2 regions of the Allocoprococcus similis genome follow, and region 2 is predicted to be linked to the other one. Evidence: riboswitches for the same ligand, from Rfam matches in the RefSeq annotation. Region 2 holds a riboswitch; the other holds the start of a gene.
What was found. A riboswitch is a leader RNA that binds a small molecule or an ion and turns the genes downstream of it on or off. The one in region 2 is predicted to bind cobalamin.
Positions count from the first base shown of each region.

Region 1 (5,293 bases), on a different contig from region 2:
AATGCAGATATAGATATACCGACGCTCTGCTACCATTCAGAACTGTCTGTGTATGGAGCCTGTCGTTTGTGTACCGTAGAAGATGAGAGAGGAAAGACGTTTGCATCCTGTTCAGAACCGCCAAGAGATGGGATGGTCATTTACACAAATACTCCGCGTCTTATGAAATATCGTAAGATGATCCTGGAGCTTTTACTTGCTGCACATTGCAGAGACTGTACAACCTGTATCAAGAGTGGAGAATGTCAGCTTCAGTCGCTGGCACACCGTATGGGTGTTACAACCGTCCGATTTGAAAATACAAAAGAACAGTATCCACTGGATTTCAGTTCACCGTCAATTGTGCGTGACCCGAATAAATGTATTCTCTGTGGTGACTGTGTCCGTATGTGCGACAACGTACAATCTGTTAATGCGATTGATTTTGCATACCGGGGAACGAAGGCTCTGGTAACGCCGGCATTTAACAAAAAGATTGCAGAGACAGACTGCGTAAACTGTGGACAGTGCAGGGTTGTCTGTCCGACGGGTGCGATCAGTATCAATACCAATATCGAAGTGATCTGGGATCTTCTTGCAGATAAGAATACAAAGGTGATCGCACAGATCGCACCGGCAGTCCGGGTTGCAGTCGGCGATCAGTTCGGTCTTCCGAGAGGGGAAAATGTGATGGGAAAACTCGTCAATGTGTTGCACCGCCTAGGATTTGATGAAGTTTATGATACTTCTTATGGTGCAGACCTTACGGTGATCGAGGAATCTGAAGAGCTTCTTGAACGACTTGCATCCGGAGAAAACCTTCCATTATTTACATCCTGCTGTCCGGCATGGGTAAAATTCTGTGAGAACCGTTATCCGGATCTGGCAAAAAATCTGTCAACCTGTCGTTCACCGCAGCAGATGTTTGGTTCTGTGATACGTGAATACTATAAGGATCCGGAAAAGAATGGTGGAAAGAGAATTGTCTCTGTATCGATCATGCCGTGTACTGCAAAAAAAGAAGAGATTTTAAGACCGGAATCTTCTACGAATGGAAAACAGGATATTGATTATGTACTGACTACAACAGAACTGATCACAATGATCCGGAAATCCGGTATCCGCTTTGAAAATCTGGAGATCGAAGCATCCGATATGCCGTTTGGTATCGGATCTGGTGCAGGTGTGATCTTCGGAGTAACCGGTGGTGTGACAGAAGCCGTATTGAGGCGCCTTCGTGAAGGACATAACCGTGTGGAAATGGATAAGATCAAATTCAGTGGAGTTCGTGGAGAAGAAGGGCTGAAAGAAGTAGAGTTTGATTACAACGGACGTACTATCCATGCAGCTGTTGTCAGTGGACTTGGAAATGCAGATGCGCTGATGAAGAAGATCCAGAAGGGCGAAGTACATTATGATTTTGTTGAGGTTATGGCATGCAGGCGCGGATGTATCATGGGCGGCGGACAGCCAGTCCCGGCAGGTCCGAGAAGCAGGGTAGCCAGAAGCAAAGGTCTGTATGATACCGATATCAATACGCAGATCAAGAAGTCGAACGAGAATCCGCTGATTCTGTCATTATATGATGGACTTTTGAAAGGTAAAACCCACGAATTACTTCATCGTAATTTTGAGGCAGCGAAAAAATAAAATTGTATGAAAAAGAGCATAAGACAATGCAGTCGTCGATCTGGCGGCTGCATTGTTTCATTTTAGAGAATTTCCATACATTCACTGGTACTTTTTTGCTTATTTCGATACCCTTCGCTTTCTATATATAAATATGTAAAAGAGCGGTATGAAATTATTATAAACATATAGTCATTAAGGTGCCGATTTTGAAACAAAAACTTCCGGGATTTTTAATGGGGTTCGGAAAAAACAGGGGAAAAAACCAGGAAAGATGACTCTTGTCAAGAAGAAACATATCTGTTATAGTGAGTAAGAAAAAATAAAGGTACTTTTTCAGTGCCCGACAGAAAAATTTCTGGTCGGCTTAAAAGGGAATCAGGTGAAAGTCCTGAGCGATCCGGTCACTGTAAATGAGGAGCAAAGCGGCGGCATGCCATTGCATAAAAATGTGAGAAGGTGCAGCTTTGTTAAGATCCATAAGCCAGGAGACCTGCTGAAAGAGAGTAAATTGCTTCCGATGAAAGCGCGTTTACATACACAAAGAAATGATATCTTGCTTCATACAGAGTATGAAAGCAGGATTTTTGTGCTGCCATATATACGGAGAATAGTTCCGGTGGCAGAGGGTGTAGGTGAAGTCTGCTTTCAGGAAAAAGGAAGCAGATTTTTTTGTGCATACGATGAGTCAAGTGCATATTTGTGCTTGCACAAGGAGCTGAATTTGGCGAATGTACATCATCGAGCCGTCAAGCGACAGAAGATCAGGACATCAGGAGGAAGAGTTAGATTATGAAGAGAGATTCAAAACAGTTTCTTGCACTTTTCATGGCAGTTGCAATGTCGGTTACACCGGTTTCTTATGCTTACGCTGAGGACAGTGCAGTAGCAGGAGTAGAAAATACAGAATCAGGTCAGCAGACCGTAGAAGTAACGGACGGGGAAATTGGTGCGGCAGATGCTACAGGGCAGCCGGCTGAAGAAGTGACTGGACAGGAAGAAGAAACGACTGCCGGGCAGGGAACGGACGAGAATCAGAAGAGTCAGGAAGAGCCGAAAGCAGGAGAAAATGCGACAACAGGGAATGTAACCGAGGCAGAGAAGAAAGAAGCGGGCGAAGACGGAAAAAGCGAAGAGAAGGCTGCAGAGGAGCAGAAGGTTAAGTCGAAAGAAACAGCGGGAAATGCCGGGGAAGTGAAGGCGCAGGAAGCGAAAAATGTTACCAGTGATTTTGCAATGTTTAAGGTTGGACTGTCTTCTGTTGTAAAAGAAAATGATCACCTGAAAGTTTCGATAAAAACAGAGAATACAACTTACAATAAAATTTATATTGGAAGTAAAGCTGATACAGTTGAACGGAAAGACGAAAAGGCGATAGTTGGAACGGGAACAAGCAAAGGGTATTTATTTACGTTTGAACTTCCATTGTCAGCAGATGGAACGGATGTTGCCTTTGTACCACATAGCCAAGAGAGAGGTTGGGTGAGTAGGAAAGCAGACGGAGATTACACGCTTCATATCTCATCGTCAGCAGAAAATAAAAAAGACGACACAGAAAATCCTGAACAGGGAGGCAATTCAGGAGAGAGCAAACCGGGAACCGGAAGCGGCGAAAACCAGAAACCGGGAAATGAGGACAAGAATGTACTGGATACTGGAAAATATGTGGTGGATGTTGATGCAGTTTCAGATAGTGGAATGTTTCGTGTAGTGAACTGCGTACTGACTTCTGTTGGTGGTAAAATGCAGGCAGATATTACACTTAGTGGAACCGGATACGATAAGTTATATATGGGAAGTAAGGAAGCTGCGGCAAGTGCTTCGGAAGATCAACTGATTGGGTATTCTGTAAACGCAGAAGGAAAATATGTATTTACAGTGCCAGTGGAGAGCATGAATACTGGGATTCAGATTGCAGCGCATGGGGAAAAAAGTGGTAACTGGTATGATCGTACATTAACATTCAAGACAGAAGGAATGAGTAAATATGTTCAGGTAAGTGATGGAACTTATAAAGTAAATGTAGACACGAAAACACTTAAGGGAGAACAGGTTATGTTCAAAGTAACAGACTGTACTCTTACATCCAAAAACGGAGAGATGGTTGCAGAACTTACTTTAAGTGGAACAGGATATACGCAAGTATATATGGGAAACTCTGCAGAAGCAATGCTTGCTGATCCGTCAAAGAGGATATCTTGTGGAGAAAAGAATGGGGTTCATACTTTTACAGTTCCAGTTTCTTTATTAGATACAGGAATTCAGATCGCGGCATATGGCAAAAAAGGAAAGAAATGGTATGATTATGTTATTACATTCGCCTCAGCAGGCATGAAAAATCTGGACAGCAATGGCTCAGCAAATGGAAATACCAATAATAATGGCAACACTAACCAGGGAAATAACACCAGCCAGAACACCAACTCCGGAACCGGCACCATTTCCGGCAATACAGGAACAAACCAGATCCCGGACAAAGAATCCAAATACGAGGCAGATTTAAATGGTGGAACTGCCCGTGTAAACAGTGCAACAACACTTGCAGACGGTGTCTATACACCGGATAAATTCTCCTGGTCAGGCGGAACCGGAAAGGTCAGCATCAGTTGTACCAAGATTACCGTGACAGGCGGTCAGGCATATGCTACCATTGTATTTAGCAGTGGTTCTTATGGCTATGTAAAGGCGAATGGAAATACCTATTATCCGACAGCAACCGGCAGTACGTCTACATTTGTTATTCCGGTAGAATTAAATAAAAATAATACGATCATCGGTATGACAACCAAGATGTCAACAGCGCATGAAATCAGCTATTCGATTTTCATTTACTTAAGTGCTGCAGCAAAAGCAGACGGAACTACAGTAAGTGGAGAGACCAATTTAAGTGCAGATACACTGGATGAGAAAGCGCCGGAGATCATGGGACTTTCTTATCAGTCTGAGACAAAGGTAGAGCATGCAGAGTACTTCAAGATCTATCATTATGATCAGGGCATTACCCTTCTTGAAATCGACCAGAAACAGAAGGATGCAAAAGAAGACAGCAAGAGCAAGGAAAGTACGGATAAAGAAGACACTGCAGATTCCGGACTGACACCGGCACAGGAAGAACAGCTTGCGCTTTACAAAGCAAAGATCGTCCGTTATCTGATCGTCCCGGAAGATGCAGAGATTCCGGCAGGTCTGGACAAAGAAATGATCGTGATCCAGAAGCCAAAGAAGTCTGCATATGTAGGTTCTGAGGAAGTACTGGAAATCCTGGATAAGCTGAATGCAACAGACCAGATTACATCAGTAGGTGTAAAACAGAAGAACTGTAAGGTAGAAGGCATTGCAAAAGCAATGAAAGCCAAGAAGATCATCTATGCAGGAACCTATAAGAAACCGGAAAACAAAAAGCTGATGAAGAGCAAATGTGATCTTGCGATTCTTTCAAATAAAATTCTTCCGGACGAAAAGAACGAGAAGAAAATGTCTGTAGAGGATCAGCAGAAGAGATACGAAGAGCTGGCAGAAAAATTTGTTCTTCTGGATGTTCCGATGATCGTTGACCGGTCAGCAGATGAGGAAAAGGATGATGCAAAAGCAGAGTGGAGCAAGGTTTACGAGGCAGTGTTTGGCCTGACAGACAGTGCGGATTCTGCTACAGAGAACTAGATACATGATTTTAAAGGAAAATCAG
Region 1 covers NZ_BAAHSG010000006.1:106,497-111,789, forward strand. The annotation lists gene ACYQ5K_RS02980 ([FeFe] hydrogenase, group A) at 1-1,629, shown strand, start outside; cobalamin riboswitch at 1,929-2,123, shown strand; gene ACYQ5K_RS02985 (hypothetical protein) at 2,401-5,268, shown strand.
Region 1: it holds a riboswitch for cobalamin, as region 2 does, so the genes downstream of both, ACYQ5K_RS02985 (hypothetical protein) here and ACYQ5K_RS01530 (sirohydrochlorin cobaltochelatase) in region 2, are expected to answer to the same signal.

Region 2 (5,293 bases):
CCGAATACTTTTCCCTAAATGCCACAAGACAGTCCGGCGTAAGCAGACGCAAGATTCCATATGCTGACAGAAGATCAACAACCTTCTTCTGCCTCTGCTCGATATGCAGGATATCTTTCTTTACCTGATAGTAATCGTCTACATCCTTCAGCGCATACTCGCGAAATCTTTCTCCGCTCTCTGTAAGCTTCATCCCTGACTTATCCCGGATAAACAGCTGGCATCCCATTTCTGTTTCAAGGTTTTTCAGTACCTTACTTGTTCCCTGCGGTGTCATATAAAGAAGTTTGGATGCTTTGGAAACACTGCCTTCCTGCGCGATCGTCAGAAATATTTTCAAATCATGAATATCCATCTATTTTCTTCCTCTTTTACTATTCATCCTGACCACCATTCAACAATTTTACCTAAAAAATTAAATCCAGTTGCAATCTCCATCGGTAATCGCAAGACTGAGAAGTCCGTCCATCTTCTCAACCTCTTCTTCACCAACGATCTTTTCCAGTAATTCTGCCGTATCAAAAACATCTTCCATGGATTCGTCCGGTCCGATTTCATAGTCGATCTCTGCCTCACATTCCGGACAAGGGATTCTTTTCATTGTCTGTAAAGACAAAAAACGATTGCCACATTTCTTACATTCATAAAATCCGCACTCTTTCGTGCCGTCTGGTACATAGTACATTGTATTTTAACTTCCTTTCTGTGTCTTATTTCCTTTACGATATACAAAATGTTTTGCCTCTTTCGCATTCCCCTTCACCGCTTAGTATACACTATTTGACATATAAAAGTATAGATTTGTCCTGATTCATATACAAACTCATAATGTTCTCTGGCACATTCCTGATTTCCGTGAAAAATACCTTATAAAAATAAAAAGAAAGAACTATTTTCCATTTCAGGAAAACAGTCCTTTCACTCATCCATTTATTCTTCAACTTTCACCGGATCTGTCACACTTACTTTGTGATCATACCAGACACCTTTGGTTCCGATAAGAGCAACATCAAACTCTTTGTCCAACTCCGGAACCGGAATATCAAATCCATAGACCTCTTCGGTATCACCATTACTGTATGTCACCGTATCTGTGGTAGGTTCCAGCAGCTCTGCTCCGTCTTTTTTCGCATCCTTTGCTTTTCCAACAAACAGATTTACGATATGTTTGGAATGAAGACTGACATGAATCGTCATTTTACCGTCTTTTACCGTAAGTGTTCCTTTTCCGTCATTCGCTTCATTTACATGAAACATTCCACTGTCAGTCTTGAACTCTGCTGTGTAAGTTCCATCTTCCAGTTCACACTTTGGTGTCTCTTCCTTTTTGTCTTCCTTTGAAGAAGCTTCCTGTTCCACCTTTGCTTCCCCATCCGATGTGTCTGACTTCGCACCGCATCCACTCATCATTCCCACTGCCATTACAGCAGAAAGTACCAATACTAACAGTTTTTTCTTCATATTCTAATTCCCTCTTTTATATTATTCTGCATCAATTGCAGCCTGTGTATGTGCTACATAGATCTGCTGGATTGCATCGATTCCACCAAGACCTGCGATCTGTGTATCAATGCTGTTAAATGCTCCCGATGCTTCAAACTGGCTCTTCCAGGAATCGTCATCATCGCCTGCCATATCGTTGTTTGCATGGTCTCCTGCTACAACCATCAGAGGACGAAGGATTACTTTCTTGTATCCTGCAGCTTTAAGCTTTCCGATGACTGCTTCACAAGATGTATCTTCCGGTTCACCTTCTACAGTTCCGATAAATACATTGTCATAACCAAGATCATTCATCTGGGTCTGCATCTGAGAGTAACTGATCTTTGCTGTATGAGAAGTTCCATGTCCCATGAATACAAAAGCTGTTCCATCTTCCTTAGCTGCATCGAGGCTGTCAAATCCAGCTGTCTTAACAGCTTCTGAAGTGATTGCTTCTGCAACTTCTGCTTTATCTTCATTAACTGCTGTCTCATCTGTTCCTACTTCACCAAGAAGCGGTTCTGCAATTTTTACAGATTCAAATTTATCTTTGTAACTCTCAACTGCTTCTGTCAGCTCATCATACTCTGCGCCATGCATCAGATGTGTCGGCTGTACGACCAGGTTCTTAACCCCGTTGTCGATTGCTCTTTCCAGTGCCTGATCCATGTTATCGATCTTTTCATCATCACGGGCCTGTACATGATTGATGATGATCTGTGCTGTAAATGCTCTTCTTACAGACCAGTCCGGATATGCTGCCTGAAGTGCTTTTTCGATACCGCCGATATCCTTTGCACGGCTGTCATTGAAGGATGTACCAAAGCTTACAACCAGAATTTCATTTTCTCCAATATTATCTTCGTTCAGCGGATCATCTTTCGATGCATCACCTGTATCTCTTCCGAAATAATCCGGGTCAGCGTTCTCGCCTTCTACCAGCTCTTTCTGTGCATCGGTAAGCTTATCCCATGCTTCTTTTGCAGCTTTGCACTGTTCATCTGTCTTATCTGTTCTTTCCTGTACATAAATGTCATCGATCAGCTTTGCCACTTTGTCTGCCGCCTCCTGATCGCTGTCCTTTGAAGTTTCCTCTGTTTTTGCAGAAGAAGTATCTTCGGTCTTTTTGTTTCCGCATCCAGCCATCATGGATACAGTAAGTGCTGTTGCAAGTAATGCAACTAATACTCGTTTTTTCATCTTGATCCTCCCTGACTTTTGTCATACATTCAGGAATCAAAAATTTCCACGCACACTTTACAGCATATTTTTCGCAAACACAAAAAATCCCCCGTATTCTATAACGAGGGCGTACAAAAAAGAAACTGACCTTCTGCTCTGTGCAGAATCAGTCCAAAGTCTCTGTCTTTCGTACTGCCAGTTACTCGTGGCATGAACTTTCCGTTCCCGTACTGCGAAAGGCAGGTCTCCCGACTGATTGCTCAGACGCTTGTGGCTTTCCTTCCCGGTTTCCCAGTGGTACAACAGCCAAAGCTTGCAAATTACGGTGACGAGTTCGCACAGGACTTGCACCTGTTTCCCTTTTCACCAATCCAGACATTCTGCCTGATTGACACCTTACGCATCTGTATGTATTTTTTTGAAACAAGCCTATTCTAGCACAGGCTTATGAGCAGTGTCAAGAAACTTACTCTCCCGAAATGTCAAGAGGAGTTTTGCATTACACAAAACTCCTCTTCTTCATTATCATAAAACAAATCTATCCGTTTGCCTTCTTCAGCACCGGCATCCGGAAAATCTGCACGATCAACGGGATTACCATAATAAACCACACGATCGGCTCTGCAATGATAACACCCGTATATCCAAGATGCGGGACCAGTGTAAATGCGATCACAATTTTCCCAAGCATCTCCAGTGTACTGGATACGATCGGTGTAATATGGCCATCCAATCCCTGCATGGCATTTCTCACCACACAGATCACGGCTGTTACATAATAAAATAACGTATCAAATTTCAGATATCTGGTCGCATTTAAGATCACATTCTCATTATGTGTCCCTGTTACCAGATAGACCAGCTTGTCTCCGATCGTGTAACTTGCCACGATCACAAGGGTACACCAGATACAGGTATAAAAAATCGCAAGCCAGATCCCTTTTTTGATCCGGTCAATCTTTCCGGCACCCAGATTCTGTCCACAGTAGGTCGCCATGGTATTTCCAAATACGGTAAACATGATCATGAACATTTCGGTCAGTTTTCTTGCTGCTGTCTGTGCCACAATATAATCGGTTCCCAGCTTATTGATCGCAGTCTGAAGTGTCAGAGATCCAATATTGATCAGAGAACTCATAAATCCCATAGACATTCCCGCACCAAGCATATTTTTCACCATTGTTGGATTTGGATCTCTAAAATCCTCCCGGCCAAGTCTTAATAATTCATATCTCTTTACCATGTAGATCCAGCAGACAACAAATGCAATCGCCTGTGCAAGTACCGTTGCGATTGCAGCTCCCTGTACGCCGCTTTTCAGTACTACAACAAAAAACAAATCTCCGATAATATTCAGTGCAACTGAAATTGCCAGGATCACCAGCGGTGTTACCGTGTCACCCAGTGAGCGGAGCGCAGCTGCACAGGCATCATAGAGAAAGGTCGCCACAAGTCCTGCGATGATTACGAAAATATAGCTTTTTGCTGTTCCCATCAGATTTGCCGGAACATTCAGTATGTTCAAAATCGGCTGTAGAAAAATCAGCCCGAATACTGTAAAAAATAACGCAATTCCTGTACCCATGGTCAGCGACATTGCGAATGATTTCTTAACACTTTTATAATCCTTTGCACCGAATTTCTGTGCGATAATAATGGCGAACCCACCAGAAAGTCCCTGCAGAAATCCTATGATCAGATTGCTCAGGGTTGTGGTCGCGCCGACAGCTGCCAGCGCGTCCTCTCCCAGGAAAGTTCCGACAATTCTGGTATCCACAAGACTGTATGTAAGCTGCAGAAGATTTGCGAAAAAGATCGGCAGCGCAAAAGCCAGTATCAGTGTGGACGGTTTTCCCTTTGTAAGATCTTTCATATTCTAAATTTCATCCTGTCTAATTCTTCTTGTCCATCAATCCGAACTGTATCGTAACGCAGGTCGCAATGATCAGTCCAAACATATAGAACGAATATTTCAGTACATTAAGTGGTGATACATCAGCAAGTGCCGTAATCATCAGCATACCACCATCATGTGGCATCAGTGCAATAAATGCGCAGGCAAAGATATCCACCAGACTGGCAAGTCTCTTCGGTGCGATCTTATATTTTTCCCCGATTTCTTTTGCGATCGGACAGGTAACAATGATCGCGATCGTATTATTTACCATAGCTGCGGAAAGGATACCTGACATCAGTCCGATTCCATATTCCGCACCACGTCTGCTCTTGATCTTGCCGCTAATCGCGCCCACCAGCCATTCAACACCGCCATATTCACGTACAAGACCGATAATACCAGATACTAAAATCGCAACGATACTGATGCTGAACATATCGCTCATACCACTTCCAATTGCCTGGATCCATTCAAAAAGTCCACAGCTTCCAACACAAAGTCCAATGATACCGGATGCAAGTATTCCTACAAAAAGGACTACCGCAACATTAACTCCCATAAGTGCCGCAATCAGAACAATGAAATAAGGAAGGACTTCGATGATACTATAGCTTCCTGCTTCGATTGCTCCGCTTCCGACTCCGCCAAAAATCGAGTACAGGATTATTGCCACAATTGCCGCCGGAAGAGCAATGAAAAAGTTCATTTTAAATTTGTCTTTCATCTCAGAAC
Region 2 covers NZ_BAAHSG010000003.1:70,356-75,648, forward strand. The annotation lists gene ACYQ5K_RS01515 (LysR family transcriptional regulator) at 1-355, opposite strand, end outside; gene ACYQ5K_RS01520 (FmdB family zinc ribbon protein) at 416-685, opposite strand; gene ACYQ5K_RS01525 (hypothetical protein) at 931-1,461, opposite strand; gene ACYQ5K_RS01530 (sirohydrochlorin cobaltochelatase) at 1,483-2,682, opposite strand; cobalamin riboswitch at 2,886-3,078, opposite strand; gene ACYQ5K_RS01535 (MATE family efflux transporter) at 3,203-4,537, opposite strand; gene ACYQ5K_RS01540 (Na+/H+ antiporter NhaC family protein) at 4,557-5,293, opposite strand, start outside.